Regions from separate parts of the Mesorhizobium sp. M1006 genome, predicted to be linked through region 1. Evidence: predicted binding sites of a transcription regulator. Region 1 holds the regulator's gene; each other region holds the start of a gene.
The links. Region 1 encodes LexA, which represses DNA repair genes until DNA is damaged. Its sites were predicted from a motif close to TGTTCNNNNTGTGTTCNG; they were not measured.
Positions count from the first base shown of each region.

Region 2: a site for LexA is predicted at 4,993-5,010, ahead of recA (recombinase RecA). Genes of this name have one in related genera too.
Region 3: a site for LexA is predicted at 1,634-1,651, ahead of NKH60_RS18310 (YifB family Mg chelatase-like AAA ATPase). Genes of this name have one in related genera too.
Region 4: a site for LexA is predicted at 5,620-5,637, ahead of NKH60_RS34240 (ImuA family protein). Genes of this name have one in related genera too.

Region 1 covers NZ_JAMYMZ010000011.1:124,852-133,024, reverse strand. Annotated here, with positions in the region: gene moaC (cyclic pyranopterin monophosphate synthase MoaC) at 1-55, shown strand, start outside; gene NKH60_RS13465 (molybdopterin molybdotransferase MoeA) at 55-1,260, shown strand; gene NKH60_RS13460 (hormone-sensitive lipase) at 1,268-2,098, opposite strand; partial or broken gene kynU (kynureninase) at 2,194-3,441, opposite strand; gene lexA (transcriptional repressor LexA) at 3,889-4,623, shown strand; gene NKH60_RS13445 (ComEC/Rec2 family competence protein) at 4,617-7,082, opposite strand; gene gltX (glutamate--tRNA ligase) at 7,179-8,173, shown strand, end outside.
Region 2 covers NZ_JAMYMZ010000046.1:9,625-17,797, reverse strand. Annotated here, with positions in the region: gene NKH60_RS28280 (PhzF family phenazine biosynthesis protein) at 1-780, opposite strand, end outside; gene alaS (alanine--tRNA ligase) at 845-3,511, opposite strand; gene recA (recombinase RecA) at 3,771-4,868, opposite strand; gene NKH60_RS28265 (PfkB family carbohydrate kinase) at 5,146-6,069, shown strand; gene NKH60_RS28260 (TfoX/Sxy family protein) at 6,104-6,427, opposite strand; gene NKH60_RS28255 (GFA family protein) at 6,518-7,015, shown strand; gene sufA (Fe-S cluster assembly scaffold SufA) at 7,159-7,539, opposite strand; gene NKH60_RS28245 (SUF system Fe-S cluster assembly protein) at 7,651-8,043, opposite strand; gene NKH60_RS28240 (cysteine desulfurase) at 8,049-8,173, opposite strand, start outside.
Region 3 covers NZ_JAMYMZ010000017.1:101,741-109,913, forward strand. Annotated here, with positions in the region: gene NKH60_RS18295 (glycosyltransferase) at 1-35, shown strand, start outside; gene NKH60_RS18300 (GtrA family protein) at 44-418, shown strand; gene gshB (glutathione synthase) at 635-1,576, shown strand; gene NKH60_RS18310 (YifB family Mg chelatase-like AAA ATPase) at 1,745-3,274, shown strand; gene NKH60_RS18315 (malate synthase G) at 3,516-5,687, opposite strand; gene NKH60_RS18320 (hydantoinase/oxoprolinase N-terminal domain-containing protein) at 5,956-7,983, opposite strand.
Region 4 covers NZ_JAMYMZ010000097.1:709-7,696, forward strand. Annotated here, with positions in the region: gene NKH60_RS34230 (error-prone DNA polymerase) at 1-3,106, opposite strand, end outside; gene NKH60_RS34235 (DUF6504 family protein) at 3,103-4,581, opposite strand; gene NKH60_RS34240 (ImuA family protein) at 4,514-5,596, opposite strand; gene NKH60_RS34245 (metallopeptidase family protein) at 6,121-6,543, shown strand; partial or broken gene NKH60_RS34250 (hypothetical protein) at 6,858-6,988, opposite strand, start outside.

The DNA.
Region 1 (8,173 bases):
CAAATCCGGCGACTACAAGATCACCGGAGACGGGGCCACCGAGGCAGGCCGATAATGGCGCTGGTCCCAGTTGCCGAGGCGCTCGAGCGCCTGCTGGACGGCGCAGCAGCGCTGCCGGGCGAACGCGTCGCACTGCTGGATGCCGCCGACCGCGTGCTGACGGAGCCGGTTGTGGCGCTCCGCACCCAGCCGCCGTTCAACGCCTCCGCCATGGACGGCTATGCCGTGCGGGCGGCCGATATCGCGTCCGTACCGGCAAGGCTTTCGGTGGTCGGCATGGCGCCGGCCGGACGCGGCTTTGCCGGAACGGTGCAGCAGCGGCAGGCCGTGCGCATCTTTACCGGCGCGCCGCTTCCCGAAGGCGCCGACACTATCGTCATCCAGGAGAACGTCCGCGATCTCGGTGGCGGCAGCGTCGAAGTGACGGAACGGACGGTGCAGGGGCGCAACATCCGCCGCCTCGGGCTCGATTTCGCCAAGGGCGATGTCCTGCTGCCCAAAGGCCGCCTGCTCGACCCGGCGGCCTTGTCGCTGGCGGCATCGGCCAATCACCCCGAGGTGCGCGTGGTCAAACGGCCGCTGGTGGCCATCATCGCCACCGGCGACGAATTACTGCCGCCGGGCAGCGATCTTGGCCCCGACCAGATCATCTCCTCCAACGCCTATGGTGTCGCCGCTGCCGCACAGTCGGTCGGTGCGCGCGCGCTCGACCTTGGCATCGCGCCGGACCGCAGGGAGGCGATCGCTGCGCTGGTTGAAAAGGCCGTGAAGGCTGGCGCGAACGTCATCGTCACGCTGGGCGGTGCCTCGGTCGGTGACCACGACTTCGTCCATGAGGTGCTGACCGGGCAAGGCATGACGCTCGATTTCTGGAAGATCGCCATGCGGCCGGGCAAGCCACTGATGTTCGGGCGGCTGGGAGACATTCGCTGCATCGGCCTGCCCGGCAATCCGGTGGCAAGCCTGGTCTGCACTCAGCTCTTCCTGAAGCCGCTGCTGGCGCGGCTCGGCGGCCGCGCCTTTCAGCAGGATATACGTCGGGCACGGCTCGGTGCCGCCATGCCGGCCAATGATCTCAGGCAAGATTATGTGCGGGCTGTTGTCATAGATGACGCCGGTACGCCCGTGGCGACGCCGTTCGGCATCCAGGACTCCTCGATGCTGAAAATGCTGGCCGATGCCGACGGGCTGATCGTTCGCGCGCCGTTCGCGCCTGCCGCGGCGGCGGGCTCCCCCTGCGACGTACTGATGCTACGCTGAACCTGCCTCACTCCGAAATCAAGGTCCGGGTCAGCGGATGGTCTGGATCGGCCAAACCGTCGATGATGTTGAAATGATGCCGGTCAGGCTCGACCACCGAGCTGGTCGCGGTACCCAGGCCGATCCAGATGTTGGCCAGCAACGCGCTCTGACGCAGGAATTCGGCGCGCTCGCCGCCACCGGCCCAGCAGGTCAGGCGGGCCTTGTCCATCGGGCGCAGCAGCACCGGACTTTCGGCCTGCGCCTCGGCCTCATCGATCGCCAGCGTCTCGTTCATGCCGGTGCGCATGATCGGGCGCAAATCGTGCACCCCCGAGATCGACACCACATGACGAACGCGCCGGACCACTTCGGTCGCCAGCGGCGTCGTCGCCGTAACCATCCGGCTAACAAGATGGCCGCCGGCCGAGTGCCCGGTCAGCATCAGCGGCCCTGCAACCATCGCCGCCGCCTTGCCGATCGCCGCGCCGACTTCCTTGACGATGCCGCCAATGCGTATCTGCGGACAGAGCGTGTAGGACGGCATCGCCACCGCATAGCCGCGATCAACAGGGCCAGCGGCAAGATGCGACCAGAAATTCTTGTCGAATTCCATCCAGTAGCCGCCATGGACGAACACCACGAGTCCCTTGGGCTTGATGGCCGGCAGGAAAAGATCGAGCCGGTTGCGTGGGTTGTCGCCATAGGCCATGTCGAGCCGCGCCCTGCCCTCGGTCGAAAGCACGTCGCGGAAAACCCGCGCGGGCTCGATCCAGGCCGCCGGCCAGCGATCGCTGCCGGCTATGTTGGCGCCGTTGGCATAGGCGTTGTCCCAATCGGCAATGTGACGTTCGAACACCCTGCGCCCTCCTTGGCATATGGCCTTGCAACGTAGCCGTAAGCATCGCGCGGCGCGTCGTCGCCAGCCTCACGATTCCAGCTCTCGCATCAATCTCAAGTGACAGCTGCTTTGATGGCGAAGCGCGCATCCTTCCACGCACTGGTGTGCAGGATGTCCTCAAGCACTTTGACGGCCTGCCAGACATCGGCGTAGCCGATATAGAGCGGGGTGAAGCCGAAGCGCATGGTCGATGGCGCGCGAAAATCGCCGATCACGCCACGTTCGATCAGCGCGCGCATGACTTGGTAGCCATGCTCATGCATGAATGAAATCTGGCTGCCGCGTTTTTCCCCATCGCGCGTGCTTTCGAGCGTGAGCCCGTAAGTGCCGCACTTTGCCTCGACAAGCTCGATGAACAGATCCGCCAGCGCGATGCTCTTCTTGCGCACCGCCGTCATGTCGACATCGTTCCAGATGTCGAGCGCGCCCTTCAGCGTGCGCATCGACAAGACCGGCTGCGTGCCGCACAGAAACCGGCGGATGCCGGTGCCGGCCGCATAGCCTGGCTCGAAGGCGAAGGGCCGTGCATGGCCCCACCAGCCGGTGAGCGGCTGCTGGATGTAGGAAAGATGCCGCTCAGCCGCATAGATGAAGGCAGGCGCGCCCGGGCCGCCATTCAGATATTTGTAGGTGCAGCCAACGGCAAAATCGGCGTTTGCCTTGTCGAGCTCGACTGGCATCGCGCCGGCGGTGTGGCAGAGATCCCAGACGATCATCGCCCCGGCTTCCTGAGCCCTGCGCGTCAGCGCCGGCATGTCGCGCAGTTCGCCCGACTTATAGTTGACGTGGTTGACCAGCACCACGGCGGTGCGTTCGTCGATCAGCTCTTCGATGGTCGGCGCGTCGACCCCCGAGAGGCGCAGCAGCGTATCTTTTCGCGTCGAAACCACACCCTCGGCCATGTAGAGGTCCGTCGGAAAACTATCGCCCTCGGCGACGATGACCTGCCGCTCCGGTCGCATGGCCATGGCGGCGTGCAGCAGCTTGTAGATGTTGACCGATGTCGTGTCGCAGACCACCGTCTGGCCGGCCGCGGCACCGATCAGGCGCCCGAGCTGGTCGCCAAGTTCAAGCGGCATGTTGAACCAGCCGGCCGTGTTCTATGCGCGGATGAGATCATGCGACCATTCTTCGGTCGCGGCCTTGTGCAGTTCATCGAAAGCGGCACGTGAAGCAGCTCCTAGCGAATTGCCGTCGAGATAGATCACTCCTTGCGGCAACACAAAGCGGTCGCGCATCGCGCGCAGCGGATCCGCGGCATCCATCGCCTTTATGGCCACGAGATCGGGAATTCCTGTCATGATTTGTCTGCTCCCCCAAGATCCAACGCAACGCCGGACACGCATCGACTGTTCTTCCACTACCTGGTTGCGCGCAGCAAGGCTCCACCGGCGAGAAGCAGCCTGACCAGGCGGTGGAAACTGGGACTTAACCCCAGGTTGGCGTTTTGAGTTCGTTTCGTTCACGGTGCATCGACCAAACCGCACAGTCGATACGGGTTCAATTCCGTGCCTTTTGCCGACCGACGGCCGATGCCAGTGCTGCCTTCTAGGAGGCCAGAAGGGCGCAAACGAAAGCAGAATCAAGGCGATGAGGCTCGCGGCGGTGAAAATGCGGTACGCCGGTAGGGGACGTCGTTTGTTTCCCGAGCCTTAACGCATTCATTAAACTTTAAACAGTTGCGGAACACAACTGGAACAGATAGTGTTTGTTCTGGGTTTGTTTTTCTGATTCTGTTGGGGGTCGCTATGCTGACACGCAAACAACACGAACTGCTTATGTTCATCCACGAAAGGTTGAAGGAAAGCGGTATCCCGCCTTCATTCGACGAGATGAAGGAAGCGCTCGACCTGGCTTCCAAATCCGGAATCCACCGGCTGATTACGGCGCTGGAGGAGCGCGGCTTCATTCGCCGTTTGCCCAACCGGGCCCGTGCGCTGGAGGTGCTACGCCTGCCTGACTCGATCGCCCCCGGCCTCAATGCGGCACGCAAGTTCTCGCCGAGTGTCATCCAGGGCAGTCTTGGGCAAGGCGCCCCTCGGCAAGGCAAGCCGACATCGTCGCGCGTGCCCGCAGCCGGAAATGACGACGATGTCGTCGCCGCCGTTTCGATCCCGGTGATGGGCCGCATCGCTGCCGGTGTGCCGATCGACGCCATCCAGCACCAGACGCATTCGATTTCGGTGCCGCCGGATATGATCATGGGCGGCGAGCATTATGCGCTTGAGGTCAAAGGCGATTCGATGATCGAGGCCGGCATTTTCGACGGCGACACGGTGATCATCCGCAATGCCGATACGGCGAGCCCCGGTGAGATCGTGGTGGCACTGGTCGACGAGGAGGAAGCGACGCTGAAGCGGTTCCGCCGCAAGGGCGCCTCGATCGCCCTGGAAGCCGCCAATCCGGCCTACGAGACGCGCATCTTCGGACCAGACAGGGTCAAGGTGCAGGGCAAGCTCGTCGGACTGATCCGCCGCTACTGAGCTCCGCCCTTGGCGCCGGCTTTGGGGTTGTCGGCCCGGCGGTATGGCGGCAGGCCCCGTGCCGCGCGTGAAAATTTCCGCTGCACGTGCCAGGGCCGGTATGATTTTTCGACGGCGAAGCGGATCTCGGCGCGTGTTGCCGCTTGTGGATCGAAATAGACGGCGGCACTTCCCGCGCGCGCCAGTTGCCGTTTGGTGACGACGAGGACCAGCCGGTCGTAGTAGCAGGGGTTATGGGCGGTGGCGTCGTCGATGACGATCAAGCTGGCAAAGGCGCAGGCTGGCCGCGCAGTATCGCGGTCCTTGGCTTGCGCGATGATCGCGCCGGATGGATGCCTGGCAAGGCAGAGGCCGTCCGTGCAAATGAACGGCATGCCCGGCGGTAGGTCGGCCGGATCGGCAATGTCGAATTGCGGGTCGTTCTTTCCAGGTGTTTCCGGCGCGACGATAGCCTCTGATGTGAGCGCGCGTTTCCAGTTGTCGATGGTGAACTCATTCGGGCGTGCCCGGTTGACCGCGAGTTCACCGCTGCCGATCGGCAGCGCGACCAGCCGTGCGTCCTCCGAGACCAATACGTCGGGTATGCGTGTCTGCGTTGTCGTCAGCAAGCCGGCGAGCGCAAAAGGAAGTGCCGCCAGCCGCAACCACGTCGTCGCCATGCTGGCAATGACGAGGGCGATCGTCACCAGAAGGACGGATCTCAGCGAAATCAGCCCGACCGCATCGATCGGCGAGCGCTCCGAGATCCACCCGGACAGGGCGATCATCGCCGTCAGCCCCTTGCCCATGACATAGAGAAAAGGGCCATCCGCACCGAACGGCATCGCCAGCGCGCTGAGAACGGCGAAGGGCATGACGACCAGTGACACGATGGGCATGATGGCCAGATTGGCGAACAGGCTGAGCGGCGCCACGCGCTGGAAATGCCATATGGCGAAAAGCGCCGTGGCGCTCCCTGCAATGATCGAGGTCATCGCCAGACCGCACATGCCCAGCAGGACCTTTCGAGTGGCAAAGCGTAGCGGCGACTGCCGCGGCGGCGGCGTGGTGGCCCTGCCGGCGCGGTAATCGGACCAGCCTGCATAGGCGCCGACAAGGGCCGCCGTCGCGGCGAAGGACATCTGGAAACTCGGACCGACCACCTCGTGCGGCGACACCAGGATGACCGCGATGGCCGAGATCGCCAGGTTGCGCATGGTGAGCGCGGCCCGGTCGAACAGCACGGCGATAAGCATCACCGCCAGCATGATGAAGCTGCGTTCGGCCGCCACGACAATGCCGGAAAAGACGAGGTAGGCCGCAATCGAAAAAAGCGCGGCGGCCGCGGCATATTTCTTGACCGGCCGTCGCGATGAGAAATCGGGAAACAGCGCAAAGGCACCCCGCAGCAGCGCCATGATGGTGCCGGCGACCAACGCCATATGCAGCCCCGAGATAGAGATGATGTGGTAGATGCCGGTGCGCCGCATCGCTTCGTTGATCTCCTCGGGAATGCCGGCGCGCACGCCGACGATCAGCGCAGCAGCAATCTCGCCCTCGGCACCGCCGATGCGGCTGCGGATATGGTCGGCGATGGATTCGCGCGCGTCTTCGATCGCGGAAGAAAGCTGCGCGGCAAGCGGCATGCTGCCCGACGACACGACTTTCGGATTGCCGAGAAAAAAGCCGCTGCCGCCGATACCGGCGAAATAGCTGTCGAACGAGAAATCATAGCTGTCGGGCCGCACCGGGCCGGTCGGCGGCAGCAGCCGCACATAGCCGGTGATCTCGGAACCGGCGGTCAGCTCAGCCGGTATCTTCATCGCCGAAACGCGGACCCGTTCCGGCATGTAGCGCAGTGTCGGCCTGGCCGTTGAGATCACATCGATTGTCAGCCTGATGCGGCCGCTCGCCATGGGCTCGTACGATACGACGCGACCCGTCAGCCGCGTCGAGATTTCGGAGCCGAGCATATGCGTTCCGACACGCCATGTCTCGAACTTGGCGGCAAGTACGCCAAGCGCGTAGAGCAGCGCCACCATGAAGCACAGGCGCGTCCTGGGCCATGACCGCGAGACGACGGCACAAAGGGTCGCGAGGAGCGCGATTGCGATCGGCTGTGGAAAGGCCGGCTCCACCGACAGCCCGAAATAAACGACCACCCCGCATGCGAGGAACACCGGCACCAGCAGGAAGGCGATGCCGCGGTCGAGTTCCAGACCGGCCGCTGTGGTTACGCTGTTGCGGATACGGGACGGTGACGGGAGGCGGAAACGCCTGCGCAGGCGTACGATAGGCTCGCCCGCGGGCACGAGAACCGTTGCTGGGTCGCTGGCCGGCAGCGACGGAGCATCGAAGCGCGGAGCAGGTAGCAATGCCGGTGCCGGCAGGACAGGCGGGGGAGCGGCAAACAGCAAGCGTTCGCTGACGTCGCTGCCAACGTCCTCGCCCTCGCCCGCACCACGGCCTCGCACAGCCATCGGGTCTGCCCCTTGCGCCCTCGACCTCCTATGCTACATGAACGCGCAACGCGCGAAAGTCCGCAAACCCACTTCCTTCGCCCGCCTGAGAGTTCCATGCCCGATAAGGTCGTCACCCGTTTTGCCCCCTCGCCCACCGGCTATCTGCACATTGGCGGCGCGCGCACGGCGCTGTTCAACTGGCTGTACGCCAAGCACACGGGCGGCACGATGCTGCTGCGTATAGAGGATACCGACCGTGAGCGGTCGACGGATGCGGCGACGGCAGCCATTCTCGACGGGCTTTCCTGGCTCGGACTCACCTGGGACGGCGCGCCTGTCTCGCAGTTCGAGCGCGCGCCGCGCCATCGCGAGGTGGCCGAGGAGCTGGTGCGCGTGGGCAAGGCCTATTACTGCTACGCGACGCCGGCGGAGCTGGAGGCGATGCGCGAGGCAGCGCGAGCCAAGGGGCTTCCGCCCCGCTATGATGGGCGCTGGCGCGACCGCGACCCGTCGGAGGCGCCGCCCGGCGCCAAGGGGGCGATCCGCATCAAGGCGCCGACAGACGGCGAGACGGTGGTGCATGACCGCGTCCAGGGCGACGTGCGCTTTCCCAACAAGGATCTCGACGATTTCATTATTCTGCGCTCGGACGGCAATCCCACCTACATGCATGCCGTCGTCGTCGACGATCACGACATGGGCATCACCCACATCATCCGCGGCGACGATCATTTGACCAACGCCGCACGCCAGACCGTAATCTATCACGCCATGGGCTGGGAGGTGCCGTCGATGTCGCATATCCCGTTGATCCACGGTGCCGACGGCGCCAAGCTGTCGAAGCGGCACGGTGCGCTTGGCGTCGAAGCCTATCGCGCCATGGGCTACCTGCCGGAGGCGCTGCTCAACTATCTGGCGAGGCTTGGCTGGAGCCACGGCGACGATGAGATCATGTCGATCGCCGACATGATTACATGGTTCGACATTGGCGACGTCAACAAGGGCGCCGCCCGTTTCGACTTCGCCAAGCTCGAGGCGCTTAACGGCGTGCATATGCGCCGGATGAACGACGCGGCGCTGCTCGACATCTTCATCGCCACTCTGCCCTA
Region 2 (8,173 bases), on a different contig from region 1:
GATCTCCGCCTTCATGAAGGTCTTCGCACGGCCTGTGATCAGCACGCGATCTCCGGCCAGTTCGCATAGCAAATGCCCGCCGCGCTGCGAGCATTGGAATGCCGACAGATGCGTCTTGCCGAGTTTTTCAGACCAGTAAGGCACCAGCGTCGCATGAATGGAGCCGGTTACCGGATCCTCGGGAATGCCCGCCCCAGGCACGAAGTAACGGGAGACGAAATCGTGGGCTCGCCCAGGCGCGGTAATAACCAGGCCGAGAGGATGAAAACGTCCGATCCTGAGCAGATCGGGAACGAAAGATCGCACGGTTGTCTCGTCGGCAAGCTCGACAAACAGGTTCTCGAAATTGCGGAAGCTCGCAACCGGCCGCTGAGGCAATATCGCTTGCAGCGCCGAGTTCAGCTCTTCCTCGACGGGCTGCGGCGGAAAACAAGGCAGATCGAGCTGATAGCCCCCTTCCCACCGGGAAACCCGCAGCTCGCCGACCCGGGTGGCGAAGGCCATTTCGCCCTGACCATTGTATTCCGTAGCCAGCACATGGGCGGCCGCAAGAGTGGCGTGGCCGCAGAAGTCGACTTCGTGGACCGGCGTGAACCAGCGCAAATCCCAACCTTTGCCATTCGGCCGCACAAACGCGGTTTCAGCAAGATTGTTTTCGTTGGCGATGGCCTGCATTACCTGCTCCGACAGCCATTCCTCTAAAAGGAGAACGGCGGCAGGGTTACCCTGGAAGGCCCGTTCGGCAAAGGCATCGACCTGATACATCGTCAGCGTCGGCATATCGGCCCTCAAAGATATCCGCTGGGCGACGCGCCATTTCGGCCGTGCCGCCCCCGGTGCAGGTTCACGCCGCTTCGAGAGCCGCCTTCACCGCAGCGATCGCGTCTTCGGCCTTCGAGGCGTCCGGGCCGCCGGCCTGAGCCATATCGGGTCGCCCGCCGCCGCCCTGCCCGCCCAATGCCGCGGACGCGACGCGCACCAGATCGATGGCGCTGAAGCGGCCGGTCAGATCATCGGTGACGGCGACGACGACGCTTGCCTTGTTGTCCTCGCCGGCGCCGACAAAGACGACGATGCCGGAGCCGAGCGACTTCTTGCCGGCATCGGCCAACGGCTTAAGATCCTTTGGCGAGACGCCCGATACCGCCTTGCCGAGAAAACCGACACCGGCAATGGTTTCGTTTTCCGCCGGCACACCGGCTGGCGAGCGATCGCCCAGCGCCAGCTTCTTGCGCGCCTCTGTCAGCTCCTTTTCGAGCTTCTTGCGTTCGTCGAGCAGCGCCTCGACGCGGGCCGGCACATCGGCCGGCGAAATCTTCAGCGCGGCGGCGGCCGCCTTCAGCCGCTTGTCCTGTTCGTCGAGATGCTTTCTGGCCGCCTCGCCGGTCAACGCCTCGATGCGGCGAACGCCGGCAGCGACCGCGCTGTCGGACAGGATGCGCACCAAGCCGATATCGCCGGTCGCCCTGACATGCGTGCCGCCGCATAGCTCGACCGAATAAGGCCGGTTGGCCTTGGCGCCATGCAAGCCCGTGCCCATCGAAACGACGCGCACTTCATCGCCATATTTCTCGCCAAACAGCGCCATGGCGCCTTCGGCAATGGCGTCGTCGACAGACATCAGCCGCGTGGTTACAGGGCCGTTCTGAACGACGATCTCGTTTGCCATGCGCTCGACCTCTTCGAGCTCGTCAGGCGAGATCGGCTTGTTGTGGGAGATGTCGAAGCGCAGACGCTCGGGCGCGACCAGCGAGCCCTTCTGCGCCACATGGGTACCCAGCACCTCGCGCAGCGCCTCATGGATCAGATGCGTGGCGGAATGGTTCGCGCGCAGCCTGGTGCGCCGCGCGTGGTCCACCTTCAGCTCGACGGTCGCGCCCGTCTTGACCGTGCCGGTAGCCACCTTGCCGAGATGGACGAAAAGCCCATCGGCCTTCTTCTGGGTATCGGATATTTCGATCGAGAACCCGTCGCCCGAAATGACGCCGGTGTCGCCCATCTGGCCACCGGACTCGCCATAGAACGGCGTCTGGTTGACAACCACGGCAACGGCGTCACCCTTGCCGGCGCTGTCGACGGTTTTGCCGTCCCTGACCAGCGCCTGGACGAGGCCTTCGGCCTGCTCGGTCTCATAACCCAGGAATTCGGTGGCGCCGGTCTCCTCACGCACCGCGAACCATATCGTCTCGGTTGCGGCCTCACCGGAACCAGCCCAGCTTTTGCGCGCCTCCGCCTTCTGCCGCTCCATCGCCTCGGTGAAGCCGGCAAGGTTGACCGAGATGTTGCGCTGGCGCAGCGCATCCTGCGTCAGATCGAGCGGAAAGCCATAGGTGTCGTAGAGCTTGAACGCTGTCTCGCCATCCAGCATGTCGCCGGAGGCCAGCGTTTCCGTCGCCTCGGAAAGCAAGCCCAAGCCGCGCACCAGCGTCTTGCGGAAACGAGTTTCCTCAAGCTTCAGCGTTTCGGTGATCATCTGTTCGCCGCGCACCAGTTCCGGGTAGGCTTGGCCCATCTCGCGGACCAGCGCCGGCACCAGGCGCCACATCAGCGGATCGTGGGCGCCGAGCAACTGCGCGTGGCGCATGGCGCGGCGCATGATGCGACGAAGCACGTAGCCGCGGCCTTCGTTGGACGGCAGCACGCCGTCGGCGACCAGGAAGCAGGACGAACGCAAATGGTCGGCGATGACGCGGAACGATGCGGCGGTGCCCGCATCCGGACCTTTGCCAAGCGCCGAAGACGCAGCGTCGATCAGGTGGCGGAACAGGTCGGTTTCGAAGACGCTTTCAACCCCTTGCAGGATAGATGCCATGCGCTCGAGACCCATGCCTGTGTCGATCGACGGACGCGGCAGGTCGACGCGCTCGTCCTTCGTCACCTGTTCATACTGCATGAACACCAGGTTCCAGAATTCGAGGAAACGGTCGCCATCCTCCTCGGGGCTGCCGGGAGGGCCGCCCCAGATATGCTCGCCACGGTCGATGAATATCTCCGAACACGGCCCGCAAGGCCCGGTGTCACCCATCGCCCAGAAATTGTCCGAAGTCGCGATGCGGATGATGCGATCGTCCGAAAGGCCGGCGATCTTCTTCCAGTACGAAGCCGCCTCGTCGTCGGTGTGGTAGACGGTGACCAGCAGCTTGTCCTTCTTCAGCCCGAACTCCCTGGTGATCAGGTTCCAGGCAAGCTCTATGGCCCGCTCCTTGAAATAGTCGCCGAAGGAGAAATTGCCGAGCATCTCGAAGAAGGTCAGGTGGCGCGCAGTGTAGCCGACATTGTCGAGGTCGTTGTGCTTGCCGCCGGCGCGAACACTCTTCTGGGCGGTCGTGGCGCGCGAATACGGCCGCTTCTCCAGACCGGTGAAAACGTTCTTGAACTGCACCATGCCGGCATTGGTGAACATCAGCGTCGGGTCGTTGCGCGGCACCAGCGGGCTTGACGCGACGACCTCGTGACCTTCCTTGCGAAAATAGTCGAGAAATGCCGACCGGATCTCGTTGACGCCACTCATGAATACTGCCTTTTCGAGAGAACCGCCGGCTGCCGGCGGAAAATAGACATGGCCTTTTAGCGGTCGCACCGCAGCCTGTCCAGAAACACCAAATGGGCTCAAATCCCGGCTTTCACCAGCGCCTTGAAATGCGTCTGCCTCGCCGTCAAACGCGAACCGCCGGCCCTGGGCCGGCGGTTCGAAACGCATCGATTACGCAAACTCACAATCAAAACATCAAATCGAAACCTGGCTGAGGCTCAGCGAGGCGTCGCTTGCCCTACATCACCCCAGCGTCGTCCTCGAAACCGTCGTCGCTGCTTTCGGAGCCGCCGTTCTCAAGGAATTTCTCAGCGATCAGCCCGGCATTCTGCCGTAGCGCCAGCTCGATCTCGCGCGCCGTGTCGGGATTGTCGCGCAGGAACAGTTTTGCGTTTTCGCGGCCCTGGCCAAGACGCTGCGAATTGTAGGAGAACCAGGCGCCCGACTTTTCGACCACGCCCGCCTTGACGCCGAGATCGACCAGCTCGCCGGTCTTGGAGACGCCCTCGCCATACATGATGTCGAACTCGACCACCTTGAAGGGCGGCGCCAGCTTGTTCTTGACGACCTTGACGCGGGTCTGGTTGCCGACGACCTCGTCGCGATCCTTGACCGAGCCGATGCGGCGGATGTCGAGGCGGACCGAGGCATAGAATTTCAACGCATTGCCGCCGGTCGTCGTCTCGGGCGAACCGAACATGACGCCGATCTTCATGCGGATCTGGTTGATGAAGATGACCATGGTGTTGGAGCGCGAGATCGAGGCGGTCAGCTTGCGCAGTGCCTGGCTCATCAGGCGGGCCTGCAGGCCGGGCAGCGAATCGCCCATCTCGCCTTCGATTTCCGCTCGCGGCGTCAGCGCCGCCACCGAATCGACCACCAGCACGTCGATGGCGCCGGAGCGCACCAGCGTGTCGCAGATCTCCAGCGCCTGCTCGCCGGTATCGGGCTGCGAGATCAGCAGGTTTTCGAGATCGACGCCGAGCTTGCGGGCATAGACCGGGTCGAGCGCGTGCTCGGCATCGACGAAGGCGCAGATGCCGCCCTTCTTCTGGGCTTCGGCCACCGTGTGCAGCGCCAGCGTCGTCTTGCCCGAGCTTTCCGGCCCGTAGATCTCGACGATGCGGCCGCGTGGCAGGCCGCCGACGCCAAGCGCGATGTCCAGCCCAAGCGAGCCGGTCGGCACCGTTTCGATCTCGACGACCTGCTCGTTCGCGCCGAGCCGCATGATCGAGCCCTTGCCGAAGGCACGCTCGATTTGCGACAGCGCCGCATCCAGAGCCTTTGATTTGTCCACCGCTTTGTCCTCTACAAGCCGCAAAGAATTCTGAGCCATGATACATCACCCCGTGGTCGTCAATGGAGGCCGGACAATCCCGCAATCCTTAAAAGAATGTACCTCATTTGTTCTCATTTGTCAATGAGCACCAAGGGTTTGAAAAATAACGTATATCGCTATTTGTTCTATTTTTGTTTCGCAATTATTGCTTCCGATGTGTCTCGCCTCGCATACGGCGCCGTTGCCGTCACCAACCGAATCGGACCCGCGATTGCGGGGTTCCGCCCGGCGACCTAGTCTCCCCCGGGCAACAGCTAAAGGGCATTTTGACGGCATGATCAAATCCTCAACGATCCTGGCCGTGGGCGGCGCCTATATCGAGCGGCGCGGCCGGGTTGCCGGCGCCTTCGTGCCAGCAGCGTCTAATCCGGGCACGATGCGCGAGCATGTCGGCGGCGCCGTCTTCAACGCCTTGCGCTGTGCCGTGCGCCGCGGCGTCTCGGCCTCGCTGCTTTCGGTGCGCGGCGGCGATGCCCTTGGCGACACGGTTTTACGCGCCGTCACCGAGGCCGGCATTGCCGACCTGTCGGCGGTGTTCCTCGACCGCGCGACGCCAAGCCATACGATGCTGATCGACAGCGACGGCGGGCTGATCGCCGGCCTTGCCGACATGGTGCTCTACGAACTGGCGCTTCCCAAGCAGATCCGCCGTGCCAAGGTGCGGGAAGCGATCGGTTCGGCCGACGCGGTGCTGTGCGACGCCAACCTGCCGTCGACCGCGCTGGAGCGGCTGGCGGCACTCGCCGCCGGCAAGCCGGTGTTTGCGCTTGCGGTCTCGCCCAACAAAGCGGCGCGGCTGACGCCGGTGCTCGACCGTCTGGCGATGGCCTTCATGAACCGGCGCGAGGCCGGCGTGCTCGCCGGCGTCCAAATCGATCAAGGCATCGTCGACGGCCTGAGACGCGCCGGGCTGAAAAGCGGCGTGATCACCGCCGGCGACGAACCAGTGCTCGGTTTGGACGAATTGGGCGCGTTCTCGATCTCGCCACCGCCGCTGCAAAAGCGGACCGATGCTGCCGGCGCCGGCGACGCATTGGCAGGCGCCACGATCGCTGCCCTGCTGCGCGGCCTGACGCTGCGCGCGGCACTGCGCGAAGGCATTGCCGCAGCTATGCTCGTCGTCGAGAGTGCCGCCTTCACCAGCGCTGGCTTTGCCGAGGCGCTGGCGCTCGTGCCCGAGGCGCGGGACCTGGCATGAAGTGCGGCCCGGAATTGCCGAAGCATGACGCAGCCTATTTGCCGGCGCGCCGTGCTGCCTCGTAGGCGCGGCGCGACCAGATCGCCATCTCGTCGGGATCGTCGAACGCGCTGTCGGGAACGCTCCAATAGGGCATCGACACGAGCTTGCCGTGGCGCGAGCCGGTATAGGTCCATTGCCGGCAGCCGGCCGCTTCGAAATCCGGGGCGCTTTCGGCGTCGGCCTTCAGCATCAATTCGCCACCGATGACGATGGCGACGATGACGCCGTCGAAATAGATGCCCTTGCCGCCGAACAGCTTGCGGATGCTGACCGGGCCGAGGCCTTCGAAAAGCTCTTCTATGCGCTCGTTGTCCATGCGGCGATCATGTCACCCGGATTTCCCCTTGTCATCGCCGCAACCGGCGCCATCCTGACAAAGTGCAAATCACTTTCGTCGGAGTTTCTCATGCCGCTTCTGCTCAAAGGGTCCTGCCGGTGCAATGCCGTGCGTTTCGAGGTGGAAAGCCACACGCCGGTGCCGTTCATGCTGTGCTACTGCTCGATCTGCCGCAAGCAGCAGGGCGGCGGCGGTTTTGCCATCAATCTCGGCGCCGATTACCAGACGCTGAAAATCCAGGGCAAGCGCCATCTCGGCGTCTACCGCGCCGAGATCGAGGACGACGAGCACCCGCAACGCGAGATCTCGACCGGCGAGCGGAACTTCTGCACGAAATGCGGGACGGCACTCTGGCTCTACGATCCGACCTGGCCGGAGCTGGTGCATCCGTTTGCCTCGGCGATCGACACCGACCTGCCAAAGCCGCCGGAGAAGGTGCATCTGATGCTGAAATACAAGGCGAACTGGGTCGAGCCGGATATCGGCAAGGGCGACAAGGTTTTCGATGTCTACCCGGAGGAGTCGATCGCAGACTGGCACAAGCGAACGGGGATGTGGGTGGATTAGCGTTCTTCTCCCCGTCGCTATACGGGGAGAAGATGCCGGCAGGCAGATGTGGGGCGGCGCAAACATTGCGAACGCCGGCTCGGCCCCTCATCCGGCCCTTCGGGCCACCTTCTCCCCGTATAGTGACGGGGAGAACGAAAACCTCAGGCCGAAGCGCGCGCCTCGGCCAGTGCCTTCAGATCAGCCGGCTTCAATTCGACCGATTCGCCGCAGCCGCAGGCCGAGCTCTGGTTCGGATTGCGGAAGGTGAAGCCGGTTCGCAGTGTCGTCTGCTCGAAATCCATCTCGGTGCCGAACAGGAAAAGTGCCGCCTCCGGCGCGACATAGACATGGGCGCCATCGCGCTCGATATGGTCGTCCTTGGTGTTCGGCTCGGTCACCAGATCGACCGTATATTCCATGCCGGCGCAGCCGCCCTTCTTGATGCCAAGGCGAATGCCATGCGCATTCTCACGGGTCGCGACGATCTCGCGCACCCGGTCGGCAGCCTTTTCGGTCATCGTGATGACGGCGAAGCGTCCCATGTCTTTCCTTCTCCATTCTTTGCAGGTTCAAGGCCTGCCGAATGATTCCTCACCTAAAATGGTGAAGTTTTGTACCCGGCGCAAGTGCGCCAGCCTCTGTCTGGTCGGATGCTAATACCAGCCCACCGCCACCTGTGCCTCTTCCGACATGCGGTCGGGCGACCAGGGGGGATCGAAGGTCATGTTGACCTCGACGCCGGAAACGCCTTCGACGGCGCCGACGGCATTTTCGACCCAACCCGGCATTTCGCCGGCCACCGGGCAGCCGGGCGCGGTCAGCGTCATGTCGATCTTGACCGAGCGGTCGTCCTCGATGTCGATCTTGTAGACCAGGCCGAGCTCGTAGATGTCGGCCGGGATTTCCGGGTCGTAGACCGTCTTCAGCGCCGAGACGATGTCGTCGGTCAGCCGCGCCAATTCGTCGGCGGGGATTGTCGATCCGGAAACCGCCGCATTGGTCGTCGCTTCCGAATTGGTCTCGGCGGTGTGGCTGGCATCATCCATGATCGTCACCCGAAGAATTTTCGCGCTTTTTCCAGCGCATCGGCCAAAGCATCGACTTCGGCCCTGGTATTATACATGCCGAACGACGCCCTGCATGTGGATGTTACGCCGAAGCGTTTCAACAGCGGCT
Region 3 (8,173 bases), on a different contig from region 1:
AGACCGGACCGCGCAAGACCCCGCGGGCGGCTTAGAGCCCTAAATGGGACGCCTCGCCCGCTTCATTGTCGCCGGCGGCATCGGCTTCGTCGCCGACGCGGCGGCGCTTTGGCTGGTGTTGGCGATAGCGCCGCTTGGCCCCTTCGCGGCTCGCATCATCTCGATCGGTTTTGCCCTGTCCGTCACCTGGCTGATCAACCGCCATCTGACCTTCTCGCCTTCCAGCCGCGGCGTCGCGCAAGAGGGCGCCCGCTATGGCGGCGTCGGCATTGCCACCAGCGTCGTCAATTATCTCGTCTATTGCGCCATGCTGTTCGCACTGCCGATGGTGTCGCCGCTCATAGCCCTTGCGGTCGCCTCGCTGGTCGCCATGGCACTGTCCTTCCTCGGCTATTCCAAGCTGGTCTTCGACCGCTGAGAACTATCGCGTCGAGGTCTGCGCCAAGCGAAGCGCAGCCTCATCGTGACCTTGGCCGATTGGCAGAAGCCGCCGATTTCCTTATATCGCTGTCGTCGATGCATCGGCCCGAAAATCGGAATCGATTTTCGGAAAGCACGATGCATGGATTCAAAAAATGTTGGAGCGTACTTTGTGCGTCCAAGTGGATCGCTCCAAGTGCGCCGGAGAGCTGCCATGCCCCTGAAAGTCGCCGTCCAGATGGACCACATCTCCACCGTGTCGGTAGCCGGCGACACGTCGTTTGCGCTGTCGCTGGAGGCGCAGCGGCGCGGCCACCAGTTGTTCCACTACACGCCCGACCGGCTGTCGCTGCGCGACGGCAAGGTGTTTGCCCGTATCGAGGCGATGCAGGTTCGCGACGAGAAGGGCAATCATTATTCGCTGGGCGAAGAAGTCCGCACCGATCTTTCGGAGATGGACGTCATCCTTTTGCGGCAGGATCCACCCTTCGACATGAACTACATCACCACCACGCATATCCTCGAGCGCATCCATCCGAAGACGCTGGTGGTCAACGACCCGGCCTGGGTGCGCAACAGCCCGGAAAAGATCTTCGTCACCGAATTTCCCGACCTGATGCCGGACACGCTGATCACCAAGGACCCGCTCGAGGTCGCAGCCTTCCGCAAGGAGTTCGGCGATATCATCGTCAAACCGCTCTACGGCAATGGCGGCGCCGGCATCTTCCACCTGCACGAGGCCGACCGCAACCTCGCCTCGCTGCTCGAAATGTTCGGCCAGATGTTCCGCGAACCCTACATCGTGCAGCGCTACCTCAAGGAGGTGCGGGCTGGCGACAAGCGCATCATCCTGATTGACGGCGAGCCTGTCGGCGCCATCAACCGCGTGCCGGCCGAGCATGATTCGCGCTCCAACATGCATGTCGGCGGCCGCGCCGAAAAGACCGAATTGACGGAACGCGAACGCGAGATCTGCGCCCGCATCGGCCCCGCGCTGAAAGAGCGCGGCTTCATCCTCGTCGGCATCGACGTCATCGGCGACTACATGACCGAGATCAACGTGACCTCACCGACGGGCATACGCGAAGTGCAGCGCTTCGGCGGCGCCGACATCGCCAGCCTGTTCTGGGATGCCGTGGAGGAGAAGCGCAACTAGCGTACATTGCTTCTGGAAGCGGCCGCGTTGCAAACCATTGCAGCCGTGGCGCTCAGCTGTTCCCCAAATGTTCTTGCCTTCGCCGGTAATCTGTGGTTGTCTCCGGTGACGCCGTTCGCGGCATGATCGCAAAGGCTTGGGGCAAAAGCCTGCATCCGGGGTGAAGACATGGTGGCGCGGGTTCGCACGGTTGCTTTCCAGGGCATCGAGGCCGTGCCGGTCGACGTGCAGGTGATGATCGCGCCGGGCAAAGTCAACATGCACATCGTCGGGCTGGCCGACAAGGCTGTGGCCGAAAGCCGCGAGCGGGTGCAGGCAGCGCTGCATGCATCCGGCCTGTCGATGCCGTCGAAGAAGGTCACCGTCAATCTGGCGCCGGCCGACCTGCCCAAGGAAGGCAGCCACTACGATCTGCCGATCGCCCTCGGGCTGATGGCGGCGCTCGGCGCCATTCCGGGCGACATGCTGGCCGGCTATGTCGTGCTTGGCGAATTGTCACTCGACGGAACCATCGCCGCGGTGGCTGGCGCGCTGCCGGCGGCAATCGGTGCCAACGCCGAAGGCAAGGGCTTGATCTGCCCGTTCGCCTGCGGGCCGGAAGCGGCCTGGGCCGGCAAGGACTTCGACATATTGGCGCCGCGCAGCCTGATCGCCATCGCCAATCATTTTCGCGGCACGCAGGTTCTGTCACGGCCGGAAGCCGGCATCCATGCCGCGGCGCGCGACCTGCCCGACCTTGCCGACATCAAGGGCCAGGAGACCGCCAAGCGGGCGCTGGAGGTGGCGGCCGCCGGCGGCCACAATCTTCTGATGGTCGGACCGCCGGGGTCGGGAAAGTCGATGCTGGCGCAGCGGCTGCCGTCGATCCTGCCGCCGCTGGCGCCCAGGGAATTGCTCGAAGTCTCGATGATCGCCTCGGTGGCTGGCGAACTCGGCGAAGGAAAACTCACCGACCGGCGGCCGTTCCGCGCGCCGCATCATTCGGCCTCGATGGCGGCGATGGTCGGCGGCGGGTTGCGCGTGCGGCCGGGCGAGGCCTCGCTTGCCCATCACGGCGTGCTGTTCCTCGACGAATTCCCCGAATTCTCGCCGCAGGCGCTCGATGCACTGCGCCAGCCGCTCGAGACCGGCGACTGCATGATCGCGCGCGCCAATCATCGCGTCACCTATCCGGCGCGTATCCAGCTGGTCGCGGCGATGAACCCGTGCCGTTGCGGCATGGCCGGCGAGCCCGGCTATCGCTGCCTGCGCGGCGACCGCTGCCGCACCGACTACCAGGCGCGCATTTCCGGCCCGCTGCTCGATCGCATCGATCTCAGGATCGAGGTGCCGGCGGTCTCGGCCAGCGATCTGATCCGGCCGGACCGGGCGGAGAAAAGTGCCGCCGTCGCACTACGTGTTGCCCGCGCCCGTACGATCCAGCGAGAGCGCTTCGAGCGGCTCGGCGCGACCGCCACCACCAACGCCCATTGCTCGCCGTCAGTCATCGAGGAGATCGCCATGCCCGACGCCGCCGGCCTGTCGCTGCTCAGGGATGCCAGCGAAAAGCTCGGCTTTTCCGCACGAGCCTATCACCGCGTCTTGAAGGTGGCGCGGACACTGGCCGATCTCGAGGCCAGCGAAACAGTCGGCCGCATCCATCTGGCCGAAGCGATTTCCTACCGCATGAGCTCGGAACGGATGGCGCAGGCGGCGTGACGTTCCCCTCCCCCTTGAGGGGAGGGTGGCCGCGAAGCGGCCGGGTGGGGTCGCCGGTGAGACGCTCGGCCTGTCGCATTTCGAAACCGACCGAGGTGCGGAGCGTTGCGATGCTCCTCCTAAGGCGCACCGTCAGAATTGGGTTGGCGCACTGCATTGGCGACCCTTCGGGCCACCCTCCCCTCAAGGGGGAGGGGGACGCCGGCGCTTACCCTTGGCCGGCGTGCATCGTGCTTTCGGTTCAGCCGTTATCCCGCGTCTTCAGCTCCAGCCGCCGTGCGTGCAGCACTGGCTCGGTGTAGCCGTTGGGTTGCACGCGCCCCTTGAAGACCAGGTCACAGGCGGCGAGGAAGGCGATGGACTTGTCGAAATCCGGCGCCATCGACCGGTAGAGCGGATCGCCGTCGTTCTGGCGGTCGACGATCGCCGCCATGCGTTTCATCGTCTCCATGACCTGCTCGGGCGTGCAGACGCCGTGATGCAGCCAGTTGGCGATGTGCTGCGAGGAGATGCGCAGTGTGGCGCGGTCCTCCATCAGGCCGACGTCGTTTACGTCAGGCACTTTCGAACAGCCGACGCCCTGGTCGATCCAGCGCACGACATAGCCCAGAATGCCTTGCGCATTGTTGTCGAGCTCCTTCTGGATGTCTTCTGGCGACCAGTTCGGCCGCACAGCGACCGGCACCGACAGGATGTCGTCGAGTTTTGCCTTGGGCCGGCTCTTCAGCGCCGCTTGCACGGCATGAACGTCGACCTTGTGATAATGGGTGGCGTGCAGCGTCGCGGCCGTCGGCGACGGCACCCAGGCGGTGTTGGCGCCGGCTTTGGGATGCACGATTTTCTCGGCCAGCATCGCCGCCATCAGGTCGGGCATCGCCCACATGCCCTTGCCTATCTGGGCGTGGCCGGCCAACCCACATTCCAGCCCGATGTCGACGTTCCAGGCTTCGTAGGCGGCAATCCAGGCGGCCTGCTTCATGTCGCCCTTGCGGATCATCGGGCCGGCTTCCATCGAGGTGTGGATCTCGTCGCCGGTGCGATCGAGGAAGCCGGTGTTGATGAAGACGACGCGTTCTTTCGCGGCGCGGATCGCCTCCTTGAGGTTGACGGTGGTGCGCCGCTCCTCGTCCATGATGCCCATCTTGATGGTGTTTTTGGGCACGCCGAGCAGCGCCTCGACGCGGTCGAAAATCTCGACGGCGAAGGCAACTTCGTCGGGCCCGTGCATCTTGGGCTTTACGATGTACATCGAGCCGGCGCGAGAATTGGCGCGGCGCCCGTTCACGCCGATGTCATGCAGCGCGATCAGCGCCGTCAGCGCCGCATCCATGATGCCTTCCGGCACCTCGTTGCCGTCGCGGTCCGATATCGCCGGATTGGTCATGAGGTGGCCGACATTCCTGACCAGCATCAGCGAGCGGCCGGGCAAGGTCAGCGTGCCGCCATCGGGCGCGGTATAGGTGCGGTCGGGGTTGAGCCTGCGGACAAAGCTCTTGCCGGCCTTGGTGATCTCCTCCGCCAAGTCGCCCTTCATCAGGCCGAGCCAGTTGCGGTAGACCAGCACCTTGTCCTGCGCATCCACTGCGGCGATCGAATCCTCGCAGTCCTGGATGGTGGTCAGTGCCGATTCCAGCACGACATCGGCAATGCCGGCCGGATCGGTGCGGCCGATCTGGTTGTTGCGGTCGATGACGATTTCGATGTGCAGGCCGTTCTTGACCAGCAGGACGGCTTCGGGGTCGGCGGCATCGCCGCGATAGCCGGCAAACTGTCTGAGGTCGGCAAGCGTGGTGGCGCCGGCACCCTCGCCCAGCCGCAACATGCCGTTGGCGACCGAAAGCCCGTTGACGCCGGCCCATTTGCCTGTGGTGAGCGGCACCGCCTCGTCGAAGAAGCTTTTCACCCAGGCGACGACCTTGGCGCCGCGCGCCGGATTGAATTTGTTGCCTCGCTCGGCGCCGGCCGTCTCCGGGATAGCGTCGGTGCCGTAGAGCGCATCGTACAGCGAGCCCCAGCGCGCATTGGCGGCATTCAGCGCATAACGCGCGTTCATCACCGGCACCACCAGCTGCGGCCCGGCAACCAAAGCGATTTCCGGGTCGACATTTTCGGTGGTCACGCTGAACGCCGGCCCCTCGGGCAGCAGATAGCCGATCTCGCGGAGGAACGTCTTGTAGGCCTCCATGTCGACGGGCGCGCCATTGTCGCGATACCAGCGGTCGAGCTTGTCCTGCATGGCATCGCGCTTTTCGAGCAGTGCCCGGTTTTTTGGCGAGAGATCATGGACGATCGCCGAAAAACCGTTCCAGAATGCCTCCGCCTCGATGCCGGTGCCCGGCATCGCTTCGTTCACGACGAAATCATGAAGCTCGCGGGCAATCCGCAATCCGGCGATCTCGACGCGATCGGTCATCAGGGCTTCTCCAGACGAAAGGCTAGGCCGGGCCTTTGGCATGTCACGGTGGCAGGGTCAATTCAGCTCAGGGTGAAGGTAGGGCGTTTTCGCTGCCGATCTCCCCCTTGAGGGCCCCTTGTGGGGGAGATGGCCGGCAGGCCAGAGGGGGTCGCCTCGCGTGGAAGTGCAACCTCTTCTTTGCACCAAATCGCGTCGCGCTTCATGCGAGGCGACCCCCTCGGTCGCCTTCGGCGACATCTCCCCCTCGAGGGGGTAGATTACGCGCTCACACCGCAATCCTTGGCCGTCCCGACGCCACCGCCACGACATGCGCCTCGATGAACATGCGCTGGCCCTCTACTGTGGAGACGCGGAACTCGCTGGCGATTTCGATCTCGGCGCTGTCGGTGCCGGCGTCCTTCGCCCGCCCGGCGGCAATCGCCCGCACATCTTTCTCCGCTGCGGCGATCGCCGCTGCTTCGTCGTTGAAATCGCGCACGCTTTCACCGGAGGCGACGCGGAACAGGCCTTCCTTGGGCTGGCTGACCCGCGCCTCGGCCGAAACCCGGACCTGGCCGACGACGGCGCCGAGCGCGTTGGCGACATCGGTATCCTGCGGCACCACGCATCGATTGCCGACCAGCTCGGCGAGGCCGGCATAATGCAGCGGTGCCGAGGCGCCGAGGCCGATGACCGGACGGTCGAGCGCGACGCTCAAGCGGGCGATGCCGGGATGCGCGTCGACGGCGCGCTGGACCAGGGCATGGGCGACGGTCGCCGCGCCATCCAGCCCGTCCTCGGCAAAGGCGGTTTCGAGGATGACTTCGGCCGACAGGCGGGTCAGCGCGGTCAGCACCCGTTCCGAGATCGCCTCCGGCGAGGCGGCGATGAACTGGCCGCGGCCGTCGCGCCTGCGCGTGAACAGCTCGGCACCCAGACGCGCCGCGGCCGCATCCCAATTGGCCTGCCTGCCCAGCACATGCGCGGCGTCCGACGGCGTGAAGCCGGCGACATGCACCAGCCCGCGCGACACCAGCCGGTTCAAGGTGGCGTTCTGGGCGTTCGAGGTCAGCAATCTGTCGAGAGCCTGCGGCACAGCACCGATCATCTCGTAAAGCTTGGCTTCGGCGCCGGTCAGTCCGGCCGCCAGCCGCTCCGGCACGCCGGTGCGCACCGCGAGGCGGCCATCCATGCGGCCGGAATTGGGTGCGCGCAGCTGGCGCTCGAGCTCCGCCGTGACGGCCTCGCCATGCATCAAGCCGGCCAGCGCCAGCGGCACCAGGCGGCGCGGGCCGAGCAGGATTCTCGGATTGAGCGCGCCGTCCTCCAGCGCCACTTCGGAATCGCCGCCGAGGCCAAAGGTGCGCATGGCGACGGCCTCGACCATGGTGCGGAACCCGCCGACGGTGGCGCCTTCCGGATCGAGCCGCGGCCGGCCCTTGTCGAGCACGGCGACGTCGGTGGTGGTGCCGCCGATATCGGAGACCACGGCATCGTCGATGCCGGTCATGTGGCGGGCACCGACGAGGCTGGCGGCCGGGCCGGACAGGATGGTCTCGATCGGCCGCTGGCGGGCAAAGGCAGCCGAGACCAGAGCGCCGTCGCCGCGCACCACCATCAGCGGGGCGGCAATGTTGCGCGCGGCCAAAAAGCCTTCCGTTGCCGCGACCAGCCGGTCGATCATCGAGATCAGCCTGGCGTTGAGCAATGTCGTCAGCGCCCGGCGCGGGCCGCCGAGCTTGGCCGACAGTTCGTGGCTGGCGGTGACCGGCAGGCCGGTCCTGTCGCGGATCAGGTTCCGCGCGCTTAGCTCATGCGCCGGGTTGCGGGTGGCGAAATAGGCGCAGACGGCAAAGCCGGACACCGACTTTTCCAGTTCCGGCAAAGCTGCCTCCAGCCCGGACAGATCGAGCTTTGCCGCATTGCCGTGGACATCGTGGCCGCCGGGGCAGAACACCACCGGGTCGGTGCCAAGCGCCGCCTTCAGCCCGTCGCGGGCAAGGTCGCCCTCGGCAAAGCCGATCATCACCAGCGCCACGCGGCCGCCCTGGCCCTCGACCAGCGCGTTGGTGGCTAGCGTCGTCGACATAGATACCAGTTTGATCGCTGCCGGGTCGGTGCCGGCCATTTCGAGCACCGCATCGACCGCGCCGGAGATGCCGACCGCCAGATCATGGCGCGTGGTCAGCGCCTTGGCCTTGGCCAGCACCTTTCCGCTTGGCCCGCCGGCCTCCGACCACAGCACGGCGTCGGTATAGGTGCCGCCGGTGTCGATGCCGAGGAACAGGGGTGAGGGTTTGGGCTTGGCGGTCATATTTGGGTCCGGAGAATTCGTCTCCGCCCCTTAGCGGATATGAACGGGCCGATAAAGGCACGAGCGCTGGGCCAAGGCAGCGTAATCTCCCCCCTCGAGGGGGAGATGGCCGGCAGGCCAGAGGGGGGCGTCTCGCGTGGAGCGCCGGCATTCTCTGGCCGCGATGGCGTTGGCGTCAGGACGTACCGAC
Region 4 (6,988 bases), on a different contig from region 1:
GCTTGCCGGTGACGCGGATGAGACGCGCGCCCATGACGATGGGGCGGAAGCGGTCAAAAGTCCTTTCCCAGAAAATGATGTTGGCGACCGCATTCTCGTCTTCCAGCGTCAGGAAAATCGCCTTGCCATTGCCCGGCCGCTGCCGCACCAGCACGAGGCCGGCGACCGAAACGCGCCGGCCGTCCCGCACCTGGCCGAGCCGCACATTGGGCGTGACGCCGGAACGATCCAGCCTTTGACGCAGGAAGGCGACCGGGTGCGCCTTCAGCGACAGGCCAAGCGAGCGGTAGTCGTGGACGACGTGCTCGCCGAGCGGCATTGTCGGGAGCCTGGTTGCAGGCTCCAGATCGCGCAAGCGGATCGCCGGCTGGTCGAACAGCGGCAGCTTTTCGGCGGCACTCTTGCCGTCGAGCGCGCGGACCGCCCATAGAGCGTCGCGACGGTTCAATCCAAGCGACCGGAAAGCGTCGGCCTGCGCCAGTTTTTCGATCTCGTCGACGTTGAGGCCCGAGCGCAGCCAGACGTCGCGTACGGATGCATAGCCGGCGCCGCGCCGAGACACAAACGCTTCCATGCGCTCCTTCGACAGGCCCTTGACCTGGCGAAAGCCGAGCCGGACGGCATGGCTGGTCCGGATGACGCCGCGCATCTGGGCATGGCGGTCAAGGATACGATCCGGATCGAAAGGCGATTTCTCCAAGGCGCAATCCCAGCCGGAAAAATTGACATCGACCTCGCGGATCTCGACGCCGTGGTCATGCGCGTCGCGGACAAGCTGGGCCGGCTGGTAAAACCCCATCGGCTGGGAATTCAGGATCGCGGCGCAGAACACGTCGGGATAGAAGGTCTTGAACCAGCAGGAGGCATAGACCAGCAGGGCGAAGGAGGCGGCGTGGCTCTCGGGAAAGCCGTATTCGCCAAAACCCTCGATCTGCTTGAAGCAGCGCTCGGCGAAGTCTTTTTCGTAGCCCTTGGCGACCATGCCGTCGACCATTCTCTTGCGGTAATTGCCGATCGTGCCGGTGCGCTTGAATGTCGCCATGGCGCGGCGCAGTTCATCGGCCTCGCCCGGCCTGAAGCCGCCAGCAACGATGGCGATCTTCATCGCCTGCTCCTGGAACAGCGGCACGCCCAGCGTCCTGCCGAGTATTTTTTCCAGTTCCGGCTTGGGATATTCGGGTTTTTCCTTGCCTTGCCGGCGGCGCAGATAAGGGTGGACCATGTCGCCTTGGATCGGGCCGGGCCGCACGATCGCCACCTCGATGACGAGGTCGTAAAAGCTTTTCGGCCGCAGCCGCGGCAGCATCGACATCTGCGCGCGCGATTCGATCTGGAAGACGCCGATCGTGTCGGCACGGCAGATCATGTCGTAGACATGCTTGTCCTCGGCAGGCAGAGTGGCCAGCACATAGGGCAGGCCGTACGCGTCCCGCGCCTGCGGATAATGATCCTGGAGCAGGGTGAAGGCGCGCTGCAGGCAGGTCAGCATGCCGAGCGCCAGCACGTCCACTTTAAGGATTTTCACCGCGTCGAGATCGTCCTTGTCCCACTCGACCATCTTGCGCTCGTCCATCGCCGTCTTGACGATGGGCACGATCTCGTCGAGCCGGTCCCGGGTGATGACAAAACCGCCGACATGCTGCGACAAATGACGGGGAAAGCCCATGATCTCGTTGGCGCATTCGATCACATGCCTTGTCGATGGATCGGTCTGATCGAGGCCGCCGGCCTTTGTCTCCTTTTCGCCGAGCTCCGAGGTCGACCAGCCCCAGATCGAACTGGACAGCGCGCCCCGGACGTCGTCCGACAGGCCCATCGCCTTGGCCACTTCGCGCATCGCCGAGCGGCCCCGGTAGCTGACGACGGCGGCGGCCAGCGCGGTGCGCTTGGTGCTGTATTTGGAATAGATGTACTGGATGACCTCCTCGCGCTTTTCATGCTCGAAATCGACGTCGATGTCGGGCGGCTCGTTTCTTTCCTCGGAAATGAAGCGCTCGAAAAGCGTTTCGATCTTGTCCGGGCCGACTTCGGTGATGCCAATGCAGAAGCAGACGATCGAGTTGGCGGCAGAGCCGCGCCCCTGGCAGAGAATGTTCTGGCTGCGGGCGAATTTGACGATGTCGTGGACAGTCAGGAAATAGCGCGCGTAGTTCAGGCGCTCGATCAGAGCGAGCTCCTCCTCGATGCGCTGCGTCACAAAAGCGGGCACGCCCGAGGGGTAGCGGATGGCGGCTCCCTCCTTGGCCAGCCTTTCCAGTTCGGCCTGCGGCCCAAGACCCGATTCCGTCGGCTCGTCGGGATAGTTGTATTGCAGGTCACTGAGCGAGAAGGTCAGCTCGCCGGCAAAACGCAGCGTTTCCGCCAGCGCTTGCGGATGCCTGCGGAAAAGCCGTGCCATCTCCAGCGGTGGCTTTAAGTGACGCTCGGCATTGGCCGCCAGCTCCAGTCCCACCTCAGCGACGGGCACATTGAGGCGGATCGCCGTCAGCACGTCCTGCAGCGGGCGCCGTTCCGACGTATGGTAGAGAACATCGTTGGTCGCCATCAACGGGATGCCGGCCAGATCCGCCATCGCCGCCGCCTGCTCGATACGGAAGCGGTCGTTGCCGCGGTAATCCGGCGAAACCGCAAGCCGCAGGTTTTCACCGAAACGATCCTTGAGCCGGCTAAGGAGTGCGAGGCTGGTTTCCGCGTCCGCCGACACATCCGGCAGTATGGCGAGCGACAGGAGATCGCCCCATTCGAGAAGATCGCTCTGTTTGAGGAGCGTCGCCCCTTTTTCGTTCTCGTCACGCAGATTGGCCTGTGTCAGCATGCGGCAGAGATGCCCCCAGCCCTTGCGGTCCTGCGGGTAGGCGAGGATGTCCGGCGTGCCGTCGCAAAAAACCAGGCGGCAGCCGGGATGATAGGAAACACCCTCCACCTTGGCCTGCTGCCAGGCGCGCACCACGCCCGCCACCGTGTTGCGGTCGGCGAGACCGATCGCCGAAAACCCCAGGAATTTTGCCGCGACCACCAACTCCTCCGGTTTCGAGGCACCGCGCAGAAACGAGAAGTTCGACTGGATGCCGAATTCGGCATAGGGGTTGGCCGTCAGCGCATTCATGCGAAGATCCCATGCATGAACCAGCGCGGCGGGACTTGAGAGGCGCCGTAAAGGCCCTGGCGATAGAGCCAGTAACGGCGGCCGTCGGCATCCTCGATGCGGAAATAATCCCGGGTCGGGGCATCTTCTCGTCCCGCCGCCCCTCGCCACCATTCCGGCGCGATGCGCTCCGGCCCTTCGGCGCGCACGACCCGGTAGAGCGCGCGCCGCCAGCGGAAGTTCAAAGGCGGGCCTTCCGGCATTTCGGTGGCCGGCACCTCGATCGGCTCGGGCGAACGGAAAAGCCGGATCGGCCGTTCCGGCTGGAAGACGGTCGTGGGAGCGTCCTTCGCCTTGTCCGGCTGCTTCGGCGGCGAGCTTCTCTGCGGCGCCTCCGTGAAGGGAAGGGTGGCGACGGCGCGCTCCGGCAAATGGCTCTCGACGGCGACCGGCTTCAAGACCGCGCCTTCGCCGAGCCGGGCGCGAATGCGGTCGGCAAAAAGCGCGATATCGGCACCGTCGTCGCTCGTCTCGCCGGCAAGGTCGGCCTGCTGCATGTCGAAGGCGGCGGCGGTCAGCACCGAAAGGCGCACGAGATCGAAGCCATAGCCGGCGTCGATATCCTGTTCGAGCGCGGCAAGCCTTTCGTGGAACAATTTCTGGATCAGCCGCGGCTCGCGCAGAGGCCGCGAGGTGCCGACGGCGATGCGGCTGACGCCGCCATCGACGCGGAAAAGCAGCAGCGCCAGCCGCCTTGCGCCTTCGCCGCGACGCTCGAGGTCGCTCTTCAAGGTGGTCGCCAGCATGCCGGTCAGCCGCTCGATGTCCTCGGTCAGCATGATCGGCTCGGCAAGGTGACGCTCGACCGAAAGCGGTGCCACCGGCAGGCGCGGCGACACGGCCTCCTCGAGGCGGCCAAGCGCCTGGTCGAGGCGCAAGAGCAGCGATGCGCCGAAGCGGCGGGCCAGCGGCGCGCGCGGTGCCGCCATGACGGCGCCCGCCGTGCGCAGGCCGACGCTTTCGAGGCTGGCGCGTACCTCCGGGTCGATGCGCAGCGCCGCCAGCGGCAAGGGCGCGAGAAGCGCTTCCTCCTCACCATCGGGCACGATGCGGTCGCCAGCAAACCGCGCCGCCGCCCAGGCAGCACCAGGCGTGGCGGCAAGCCCGGCGCGGACATCGAAGCCCTGATGGAAAAAACGCGACAGGATATCGTCCAGCATCGAGCGTTCGCCGCCGAAAAGATGGGTGCAGCCGGTGACGTCGAGATAGAGGCCGTCGGTCCCGTCAAGCGCCACCAGCGGGGTATAGCGGTCGCACCAGTCGGCGAGGCCTTCGAGCAGGCGCCGGTCGGCCTCCGGATCGGCCTCCACGATGTCGATCGAGGGATGCATGGCGCGTGCGTCGGCTATGCCCATGCCGCGCTTCAGATTAAGCGCCTCGGCCCGCTCGTCGAGGGCGGCGATGCGCTGGGCGTTCCGGTCGCGGTGACTGATCACCAGCGGCAGGTGATCCGACGGCCGGGAACGCCAGGACCGCCCCAGACGCTGCCGCAGGATCCTCTCGGCGGCGAGATGCGGAAACCACAGGGATAGGATTCTTTGGCCGTTCTGGGGCCCATTCCTGAGACCTTCCTTGCTCGCCCCGTCTTTCTTCGAATATGCGTTCATCGGGGTTCCACTCCAGTGTGAATTTTCCGGACAAGGCCGTGCAGCTCTTGCCGATGGCGACGGTGAAGGCGGGCCGGCCGATCGAGCCGGCGAGCGGCCCGGCAAGCGTCTTACGCGTTGCCGCCGGTGCCGCCGACAGGATGAGGCGGACGGGCGCTGCCGTCGGTTCGGGCTCGCCGGCCTGGCGCAGCAGGAACAGCGGCCGGCCCGCACTCTGCGCGCGGGCGTGCAGCCGCCGCGTCGCGGTGAGGTCAAGCCGCTGCGGGCTGCCGCGGATTTCGAGGATGACGGCGGCCAGCGCCGTCATCCGGGCAGCCTCCTCGGCGATCCACAGCGCATCGAGCAGCCCTGGCGCCTCGGAAAACAGCAATTGCTCCGGCTCGATGCCGAAGAAGGCGTGAAGCCCCCTGGCATAGGGAAAGCCGGCCTCGCGGAAAACCTCGGATGTGCCGATCCACAGCACCGGCAATCGCGGCCCCTGGCTGAGGATCAGGCTGACGAGCGACAAGGCAAAACCGGCAACGGCCCCGGCATCGCGGGTCGCGGCGCCATGAAACTCGCTCACCGCCGCCTTCGGCAGGCCGCCGCTCAGCGCAGCATCGAGGCGCTCGGCGCCGGTGCGCAAAAACGCATCGGGCGGCGCCACGGCGAGGCCGCGCCGGACAATGGTCAGATTCCGAGCGGGTGTCGGATGCCGAGAGGGTGTCAGACTCTGACGAGGGACATCCGCGTCAAACGACGAACTGGCCGGCGCCTCCAGGCGCTCGGGCAAGGTCCCTTCGATCTTCGCGATCTGGCGGCGCAGGGCAAAAACAGTCTCCCGCGCCACGGCGCTTGTCGCCATGACGGTCAGCTTCCACTCACAATTGTTCCTGTTATGTTCCCTATAGATTCCAGAGGGAGGATGAAGAGTCAAGCGGAGTCATGGGGAATTTATTCCTGCCCGATTTTAGCGGGCCGTTCACGAAACAGGAACTGCCCGTGAGTTATCGACCCGGCCGCTTCCGGGCCATCCCTAAAACCAGCCAGACGATCATGACGCCTATGATGGCGCCGACAAGCATCCGAAGCAGGCTGACCAACTCGGAATTCCTGCCGAGATAACTGGTCAAGACCACCAGCACCAAAAGAAGCAGTGCGCCAAACACTCCACAAATTGCAGCGCTTCTGACGAATTGGTTGCTGAATGGCATTTGAACACTCGACTCTGACAGAACGATGGAGGTTCGGCTTCGGGTATGGCGGCGTCCATCATCTCGCAAAGGCCATCCCTAGACCAGAGCGGATGACAGATTGCGCCCTTGAATCTGCCGCGTCATTTGCCGAGTCCGGCCTGAAAGCCTATATGCCGGGATCAAAGGACAAAGCATGGCTCGCATCTACCAAACACGCATCTGGCACGACCAGCTTTCGCCAACGATGGAGGAAATCGAGCTCCTGGCGCTGGAGGCCTATGCCCATCTGCCGGAGGACTTTCGCAAGTTGACCGGCGAGATCGTCATTCAGATCGCCGAATTCCCGACCGACGAGATCATGGACGACCTTTCGCTGGAAACGCCCTTCGACCTGCTCGGCCTGTTCGAGGGGCGCGGCATCGCCGAGCGCTGGAATCCGCAGACCGGCGAGGGGCCGAACCGCATCACCCTCTATCGTCGCGCCATCCTCGACTACTGGGCCGAGAACGAGGAAACGCTGGGCGACATCGTCACCCATGTGCTGATCCACGAGATCGGCCACCATTTCGGCCTGTCGGACGACGATATGGAGAAGATCGAAGAGGCAGCAGAGTGAGCGACCCCGCTCCTCGTCATCCTGGGGCGGAGCAAGGAGCGAAGCGACGCGGCGCAGACCCCAGGATCCATATGTGGACGGCGCCCTGCCTGCAACGGTTGTTTTGCGTCGTTTTCCTTGCGGCCGCTGGCCAAGGTGGGGTTCGCGACGCCCGTTCCAATCATGCCAGCGGTTTCGTTGGCCAATGGATCCCTCGGAGTTTCGCGCGTCACGGATCGATCGATCACGCCATCTTCCTTCCGTTGCAAGAGCTTGTGTTCGGTGTTCCTCCGTTGCGGCCTATCCGGGCATGTCAGCGCCGTGCTGAGCCGCGGTCAGGGCTGGCCGCAGGCCACCGCCGTAGGCGGCGCGAAGCGGCCTTGAGGGCGGCGAGGAGGCGTCAGGCTGCCCGCCAGGCCGCAACGGTACGGCTCGCCGGTGATCATCATCTTCCAGGCCATACGGG